2 regions of the Streptomyces sp. NPDC056527 genome follow, and region 2 is predicted to be linked to the other one. Evidence: riboswitches for the same ligand, from Rfam matches in the RefSeq annotation. Region 2 holds a riboswitch; the other holds the start of a gene.
The links. A riboswitch is a leader RNA that binds a small molecule or an ion and turns the genes downstream of it on or off. The one in region 2 is predicted to bind thiamine pyrophosphate.
Positions count from the first base shown of each region.

Region 1: another riboswitch for thiamine pyrophosphate. It lies ahead of thiO (glycine oxidase ThiO); the one in region 2 lies ahead of ACFQ7Q_RS12525 (thiamine ABC transporter substrate binding subunit).

Region 1 is NZ_JBHTTQ010000144.1:5,588-9,792, forward strand. Features, by position in the region: gene ACFQ7Q_RS35100 (NAD(P)/FAD-dependent oxidoreductase) at 1-1,112, opposite strand, end outside; gene ACFQ7Q_RS35105 (hypothetical protein) at 1,141-1,482, opposite strand; TPP riboswitch at 1,537-1,649, shown strand; gene thiO (glycine oxidase ThiO) at 1,647-2,804, shown strand; gene thiS (sulfur carrier protein ThiS) at 2,801-3,013, shown strand; gene ACFQ7Q_RS35120 (thiazole synthase) at 3,019-3,813, shown strand; gene pknB (Stk1 family PASTA domain-containing Ser/Thr kinase) at 3,905-4,205, shown strand, end outside.
Region 2 is NZ_JBHTTQ010000017.1:97,503-101,707, forward strand. Features, by position in the region: gene ACFQ7Q_RS12520 (ABC transporter permease) at 1-1,514, opposite strand, end outside; gene ACFQ7Q_RS12525 (thiamine ABC transporter substrate binding subunit) at 1,553-2,632, opposite strand; TPP riboswitch at 2,719-2,824, opposite strand; gene rlmN (23S rRNA (adenine(2503)-C(2))-methyltransferase RlmN) at 2,854-3,960, opposite strand.

The DNA of each region.
Region 1 (4,205 bases), on a different contig from region 2:
GGGCGTCCGACGGCGAGCAGCGCGACCAGGGCGCCGTCGCGCAGCCAGAGCGCCGACCAGGAGGGGCCGGCCGGGTCGCCGCGCCGGAGCAGCTCCGTGTCGCCTCCGTGGTGCCCCGCGTACTGCACGAAGCGGCCGAACTGCTCGGACCAGAAGTACGGCACCGGGTCGTACGGCCGGGGGACCTCGCCGATGATGTCGGCCGCGACGGTGCGCGGGCCCTGGAGCGCGTTGTCCCAGTGGTGGACCAGGAGGCGGCGGCCGTAGCGGGCGGAGGGGAAGGAGGCGCAGTCGCCGACGGCGTACACGTCGGGCAGGGAGGTGCGCAGCCGCTCGTCGGCGGTGACGGAGCCGTCCGCGTCACGGGCGATGCCGGAGTCGGCGAGCCAGCCGGTGGCGGGGCGGGCGCCGATGCCGACGACGACCGCCTCCGCGGGCAGCCTGCGTCCGTCGGTCAGGACGACCGTGCCGGGTTCGACTGCGGCCACGCGCGCGTGGGTGAGGAGTTCGGTGCCGCTCTCCTCGTACCACTGCGCCATCGGGGCGGTGACCTCGACGGGGAGCGCGCCGGCGAGCGGCCGGTCGGCGGCCTCCACGACGATGACGGCGCAGCCCGCCTCGCGTGCGGCGGTGGCGAACTCGGCACCGATCCAGCCGGCGCCGACCACCACGATGTCGTGGCGCCGCTCCAGGACGGGCTTGAGGCGGGCGGCGTCGTCGAGGGTGCGCAGCAGATGGACGCCGGGCACACCTTCGGCGCCGGGCAGGGTGACCGGCTCGGCACCGGTGGCGACGACCAGGAGGTCGTACGGGACGGGTCCGGCCTCGGTGTCGACCTCGTGCTCCTCGGCGCGCAGCCCGGTGACGTCGAGACCGAGACGCAGTTCGATGGCGAGGGCCTCGAAGTCGACGTCGAAGGCGGAGTCCTCGGCCTTGCCGAGGAGCACGGCCTTGGAGAGGGGCGGCCGGTCGTAGGGCTGGTGCGGCTCGGCGCCGATGAGGGTGACCTGGCCGGTGAAGCCCTGTTCGCGCAGGGCGACGGCGGTCTGCACCCCCGCCATGCCGGCGCCCACGATCACGACCCGCTGTTGTGCCTGCTTCTGCTCGCTCACCCGATCACCTTACGCATCTGACGCACCGTCAGGAAGGCGGCTGTTCGACCACGCTCGTGCCGGAGCCCTCCTGGGACTCCCATGCCCAGGTCTCCTCCAGCCGAACGCGCCCGTCCGGCAGCTCCACCACGATCGAGACGCAATGCCCGGAAGAGGTGGATCCGTCCCCCTTCAACTGGACGTAGCGGAAGTCGAGCCGGTCCCCCGCGCGCGTGCCCACGAGGTTCCCGCGGACCACGTCGCCGCCCGCGTACTCGGCCCAGATCCGGCCGTCCTCCTCGTGGTACGTGAAGCGGGTGCGTGTGCCGACCTGACCGGGGGCCTGGTCGGCGACGGGCGCGAGCACGAGGCCGTCGAGAGATCGAGCCACTGCGGAGGCTCCCTTACTGGGCGTCGGGGGCGGGGGTTAGTCTGACCGTCAACGTAGAGCACTCGCGGGAGCCCGGACGCACCGGGCTGAGAGGGAGGCTGGCCGGCCTCCGACCGTACGAACCTGATCCGGGTCATGCCGGCGAAGGGAGGGGCTGGACGCCCATGTCGCGTACATCCGACGTCCTCGTCATCGGGGGCGGAATCATCGGTCTGGTCACGGCCTGGCGGGCCGCGCAGCGCGGACTGCGCACCGCGGTCGTCGACCCGGAACCGGGCGGCGGTGCCGCCCGTGTGGCGGCCGGGATGCTGGCCGCCGTCACCGAACTCCACTACGGCGAGGAGACCCTGCTCGCCCTCAACCTCGCCTCCGCGCGCCGCTATCCCGACTTCGTCGCCGAGCTCCGGGACGCCACGGGACACGACGTGGGGTACCGCGCCTGCGGCACGCTCGCCGTCGCGCTCGACGCGGACGACCGGGCGCATCTGCGCGAGCTGCACGCCCTGCAGACCCGCTGCGGCCTGGAGTCGGAGTGGCTCAGCGGCCGTGACTGCCGTCGTCTGGAGCCGATGCTGGCCCCCGGCGTGCGCGGCGGGCTACGGGTCGACGGCGACCACCAGGTCGATCCGCGCCGGCTCGCCGCCGCGCTGGTCACCGCCTGCGAGCGGGCCGGCGTGATCTTCCACCGGGCCCTCGCGGAGCGGCTGACCGTCGTACGGGACCGGGCGGCGGGCGGGCTGCTCGCCGGGGGCGAGGCGCTCGAAGCGGACCAGGTCGTGCTGGCCGCGGGCAGCCTCAGCGGCCGGCTCGCCGGCGTACCGGACGACGTGCTGCCACCCGTACGCCCGGTCAAGGGTCAGGTGCTGCGGCTGACCGTGCCGGAGGCGTACGCGCCGTTCCTGTCGCGGACCGTCCGGGCCGTCGTGCGCGGCAGCCACGTCTATCTGGTGCCGCGCGAGAACGGCGAGCTGGTGATCGGCGCGACCAGCGAGGAACTGGGCTGGGACACCACCGTGACGGCGGGCGGGGTCTACGAGCTGCTGCGCGACGCCCACGAGCTGGTGCCGGGCATCACCGAGCTGCCGCTCACCGAGACCCGCGCCGGCCTGCGGCCCGGCTCCCCGGACAACGCGCCGCTGCTCGGCCCGACCGCCCTGCCCGGCCTGCGGCTGGCGACGGGGCACTACCGCAACGGGGTCCTGCTCACCCCCGTCACCGGCGATGTGATGGCCGACCTCCTCACCACCGGCGAGCTTCCGGACGAGGCCCGCCCCTTCACCCCCCGCCGCTTCTCCCCCGTACGTCAGGAGCAGCCCGCATGAACGACTCGACGAACGTCTCCGTCAACGGCGAGGCCCGTGTCCTCGCCGCGCCCACGACCCTCGACGCGCTGGTCGCGACGCTGACGCCGGCGCCGTCCGGCGTGGCCGCGGCCGTCAACGAGACGGTCGTGCCGCGCAGCCAGTGGTCCGCGACCCTTCTGGGCGAGGGCGACCGGGTCGAGGTCCTCACCGCCGTGCAGGGGGGCTGAGCGCGATGTCCGACGACACCTTCCTCCTCGGCGGTACGGAGTTCTCCTCGCGTCTGATCATGGGCACGGGCGGCGCCCCGAGCCTGGACGTCCTCGAACGCTCCCTGATCGCCAGCGGCACCGAGCTCACCACCGTCGCCATGCGGCGTCTCGACCCGACGGTGCAGGGCTCGGTCCTGTCCGTGCTGAACCGGCTCTCCATCCGCGTCCTGCCGAACACGGCGGGCTGCTTCACGGCGGGCGAGGCCGTCCTGACGGCTCGGCTCGCCCGGGAGGCGCTGGGCACCGACTGGATCAAGCTGGAGGTCGTCGCCGACGAGCGGACCCTGCTGCCCGATCCGATCGAGCTGCTCGACGCGGCGGAGACGCTGGTGGACGACGGCTTCACCGTCCTGCCGTACACCAACGACGACCCGGTCCTCGCGCGGAAGCTGGAGGACGTGGGGTGCGCGGCGATCATGCCGCTGGGATCGCCGATCGGCTCCGGGCTGGGGATCCGCAACCCGCACAACTTCCAGCTGATCGTGGAGCGGGCCGGAGTGCCGGTGATCCTGGACGCGGGGGCGGGGACGGCCTCGGACGCCGCCCTGGCGATGGAGCTCGGGTGCGCGGCGGTCATGCTGGCGTCGGCGGTGACCCGGGCGCAGGAGCCGGTGCTGATGGCGGAGGGGATGCGGCACGCGGTGGAGGCGGGCCGGCTGGCGTGGCGGGCGGGCCGGATCCCGCGCCGCCACTTCGCGGAGGCCTCGTCCCCGACGGAGGGCCGCGCGGCCCTGGACCCGGAGCGGCCGGCGTTCTGACGGCCGGCGGACCGGTCCCGCGCGTCACAGCTGTGCTGCGGTCGCGGCCGGTGGGGACGGGGTGTCCTCACCGGCTCGTAAACTCGAGGCCGTGGACACGACCCTTCATGACCCCCTCGTCGGGCAGCTGCTCGACGACCGCTACCGCGTCGACGCGCGCATCGCCGTCGGCGGGATGGCCACGGTCTACCGGGCCGTCGACACCCGACTCGACCGGGTGCTCGCGCTCAAGGTGATGCACCCGGACCTCGCCACCGACGCCACCTTCGTGGAGCGGTTCATCCGCGAGGCGAAGTCCGTGGCGCGGCTCTCGCACCCGAACGTCGTCGGGGTCTTCGACCAGGGAGCGGACGGCGCGTACGTCTATCTCGCGATGGAGTACGTCGCCGGGT
Region 2 (4,205 bases):
GCGACCGCGACCGGCAGCGTCGGGCTGTCGGGCCGGGCGATGAAGACCGTCGCACCGAACTCTCCGAGGGACACCGCGAAGGCGAATCCGGCCGCGATCAGCAGCGCGCGCCGTACCAGCGGCAGATCGACCTCGCGCCAGGCACGCAGCGGCGACGCCCCGAGCACGGCCGCCGCCTCCCGCAGCCGCTCGTCGACCGCGCGGAGCACGGGCAGCATCGTCCGTACGACGAAGGGGACACCGACCAGTGCCTGCGCGAGCGGCACGAGGATCCAGCTGGCCCGCAGGTCGAACGGCGGCTCGTCCAGGGTGATCAGGAAGCCGAAGCCGACGGTGACTGCGGAGACCCCGAGCGGCAGCATCAGCAGCGCGTCGAAGCCGCGCACGAGGCGACCGGCGATGGGGGTCCCCCCGCGCGAGCGAAGCCGAGAGTGGGGGAGGGTGAGGGCCGCCGCCGCGAGTCCGCCGATGACGAGGGCGATCAGGGTGGCGACGACGGCGTACCGGAGGGAGTTCCCGATCGTGTCCAGCAGCGGCACGAGGAAGGTGCCGGAGGGGTCCGGGGTCTGCAGGGCGCGGTAGTAGTCGAGCCCGTATCCACCGGAGGTGGCGAAGGACCGCTCGACGAGGACCCCGAGCGGCAGCACGATCAGCAGGGCGACGGAGAGCAGGACGCCCGCGAACAGCGCCCACTGGCCGACGCCCCGTGGCCGGCGCGCCGTCTGCTCGGGTGCGACCAGCCTCAGCGCGGTCTCCCGCCGGCGGACGGTCCGGGCGTGCACGGCGAGGACCACGCCGACGGCGACGAACTGCACCATCGTGAGGACGGCCGCCGTCGTCAGGTCGAAGCGGACGACGGTCTGCCGGTAGATCTCCGTCTCCAGGGTGGAGTACGTGGATCCGCCGAGGATCTGGACGACGGCGAACGAGCTCGCGGTGAAGAGGAACACCATCAGCGCGGCCGCCGCGACGGAGGGCGCGAGCGCCGGCAGGGTCACGGTCCGCCAGGCGGTCCAGCGGGACGCGCCGAGGACCCGGGCGGCCTCCTCCTGGCGCGGGTCGAGCTGCGCCCACAGGCCGCCGACGGTCCGTACGACGACGGCGTAGTTGAAGAACACATGGGCGATCAGGATCGCCCACACGGTGGTGTCGAGCCGCACGCCCCACAGCTCGTCGAGGAGGCCGCCGCGCCCGACCAGCGCCAGGAACGCCGTACCGACCATGACGGTCGGCATCACGAAGGGCACGGTGACGACGGCGCGCAGCAGCCCCTTGCCGGGGAAGTCGAAGCGGGCGAAGACGTACGCGCCGGGCAGCGCGATCAGCAGGGTCAGCCCGGTGGAGGCGAGCGCCTGCCAGAGCGTGAACCAGAGGACGTCGAGGATATCCGGCCGGCTCAACGTCTCGCCGAGGCGGCCGAACTGCCACACCCCGTCGACCCGCAGCCCGCGCTCGACGATCGAGACGACGGGCCAGGCGAAGAAGAGCGCGAAGAAGGCGACGGGCACGACCATCAGGCCGAGCCGCGCCGCGCTTCCCCTGCGGTCGGGAACTACTTCAGAACGAGCGACGACCACTGCTGGATCCACTGGTCACGGTTGGCGGCGATCTTCTCGGGCGCCATCGTCTGGGGCTTGTCGATCACCACACCGTGCTTCGTGAAGAGCTCCGGCAGGGTGGCGTCCTTGGCCACCGGGTTGACGAACATCTGCAGCGGCATGTCGTCCTGGAACTTCTTGGAGATCAGGAAGTCGATCAGCGCCTTGCCGCCCTCGGGGTTCTTCGCCCCGTTCAGCAGCCCCGCGAACTCGGTCTGCCGGAAGCAGGTCCCGGTGGAGACCCCGGTGGGGGCTTCCTTGGGCTGCGGCTCGGAGTAGAGGACCTCGACCGGCGGGCTGGAGGCGTACGAGACGACCAGCGGCCGGTCGCCCTTGGCCTTCTTGCCGCCGGCGGAACCGGAGAACTCCTGGTTGTAGGCGAGCTCCCAGCTGTCGACGGTCTTCACGCCGTTGGCCTTGAGCTTCTTCCAGTAGTCCTGCCAGCCCCCATCGCCGTACTGGGCGGCGGTGCCGAGCAGGAAGCCGAGGCCCGGGGAGGAACGCTCGGGGTTCTCCACGACGAGCAGGTCCTTGTACGCGGGCTTCGCGAGGTCGTCGAAGGTCTGCGGGGGCGCGAGCTTCTTGTCGGCGAAGTACTTCTTGTCGTAGTTGACGCAGATGTCACCGGAGTCGATCGGGGTGACCCGGTGCTCCTTGTCGAGCTGGACCTCGGCGGGGATCCGGTCCAGGCCCTTCGCCTCGTACGGGACGAAGATCCCGTTGTCGAGGGCGCGGGACAGCAGGGTGTTGTCGACGCCGAAGAAGACGTCACCCTGCGGGGAGCCCTTGGTCAGGATCTCCTTGTTGACCGCCTCGCCAGCGTCGCCGCTCTTGAGGACCTTGACCGTGAAGCCGGTCTGCTTGGTGAACTCCGCCAGCACCTCCTTGGAGGCGTTGAAGGAGTCGTGACCCACCAGGGTCACGGTCTTCGGGGTGGGCGCGCCGGACTTGCCCGCCGCGTCCCGGACGTCCTCGGTACCGCACGCGGCGAGCGTGGTGACGCCGACCGCGGCGACGATCGCCGCGGCGGCCATCTTCTTGGTGCTCACTGGAATTCCTCCTGGGTGTGACCAGGAAGAGACGCGGCCCTGCCGACCGGAAGGCGGGCAGGGCGCAACAGCTCGAGTTACGACCGAACTTCCTACCCAGAATGACCTGGGCAAGGTTCAGAGGGTCTGCGGTCCTGACCGCACTCTCAGCGCTGTGGCGCTCCCCTGTCGGAATATGGAGATGTGTTCGAGCACAGAGTACAAGGTCAGCGCTCGGACGCCGCCAGCTGTCCACAGGCGCCGTCGATCTCCTGACCTCGGGTGTCACGGACGGTGACCGGGACGCCATGGGCGGCGATGGCCTCGACGAACGCCTTCTCGTCCTCGGGACGGGAGGCGGTCCACTTCGAGCCGGGCGTGGGGTTCAGCGGAATCAGGTTGACGTGCACCCGCTTGCCCTTGAGCAGCCGCCCGAGGAGGTCGCCACGCCACGCCTGGTCGTTGATGTCGCGGATGAGGGCGTACTCGATGGAGATCCGGCGGCCGGACTTCTCCGCGTACTCCCAGGCCGCGTCGAGGACCTCGCGGACCTTCCAGCGCGTGTTGACGGGCACGAGGGTGTCGCGCAGCTCGTCGTCGGGGGCGTGCAGGGAGACGGCGAGCCGGCACTTGAAGCCCTCGTCGGCGAAGCGCAGCATCGCGGGCACGAGACCGACGGTGGAGACGGTGATCCCGCGCTGGGACAGACCGAGACCGTCCGGCTCCGGGTCGGTCAGGCGGCGGATCGCGCCGACGACCCGCTTGTAGTTCGCGAGCGGCTCACCCATGCCCATGAAGACGATGTTGCTGAGCCGCGCGGGCCCGCCGGGCACCTCGCCGTCGCGCAGGGCGCGCATTCCGTCGACGATCTGGTGCACGATCTCGGCGGTCGACAGGTTCCGGTCGAGACCGGCCTGTCCGGTGGCGCAGAACGGGCAGTTCATCCCGCAGCCGGCCTGCGAGGAGATGCACATGGTGACCCGGTCCGGGTACCGCATCAGGACGGACTCGACGAGCGTGCCGTCGTGCAGCTTCCACAGGGTCTTACGGGTGGTGTCGTCGTCGCACGAGATGTGCCGGACCACGGACATCAGGTCGGGCAGCAGCTCGCCCTGCAGCTTCTCGCGCGAGGACGCGGGAATGTCGGTCCACTCGGCGGGGTCGTGGGCGTACCGCGCGAAGTAGTGCGTGGACAGCTGCTTGGCGCGGAACGGCTTCTCGCCGATCGCGGCGACGGCCTCCTTGCGCTCGGCGGGCGTGAGGTCGGCAAGGTGCCGCGGCGGCTTCTTGGCTCCGCGGGGGGCGACGAAAGTGAGTTCTCCGGGCTTGGGCATGGTGCTACCAGTGTCGCAGACCGAACCCTGTGGCCTGGGGCGCAAGCCCTGGGAGGCGGTCGTCCCAGGTCGTACCAGGCCGTCGAAGTGGACTTCGGACGGCCCGGCGACTTCCCCTCCGGACCCTGCCCGGCACGCAAAGCCCCAGATCAGCGCGGTTGGGGCCTGCTGACCGGACCGACCGAGCCGGAACGCGACACATGCGTGTGCCGGGCAGGTCGAGGCTGCCCGGCACACGCGGATTC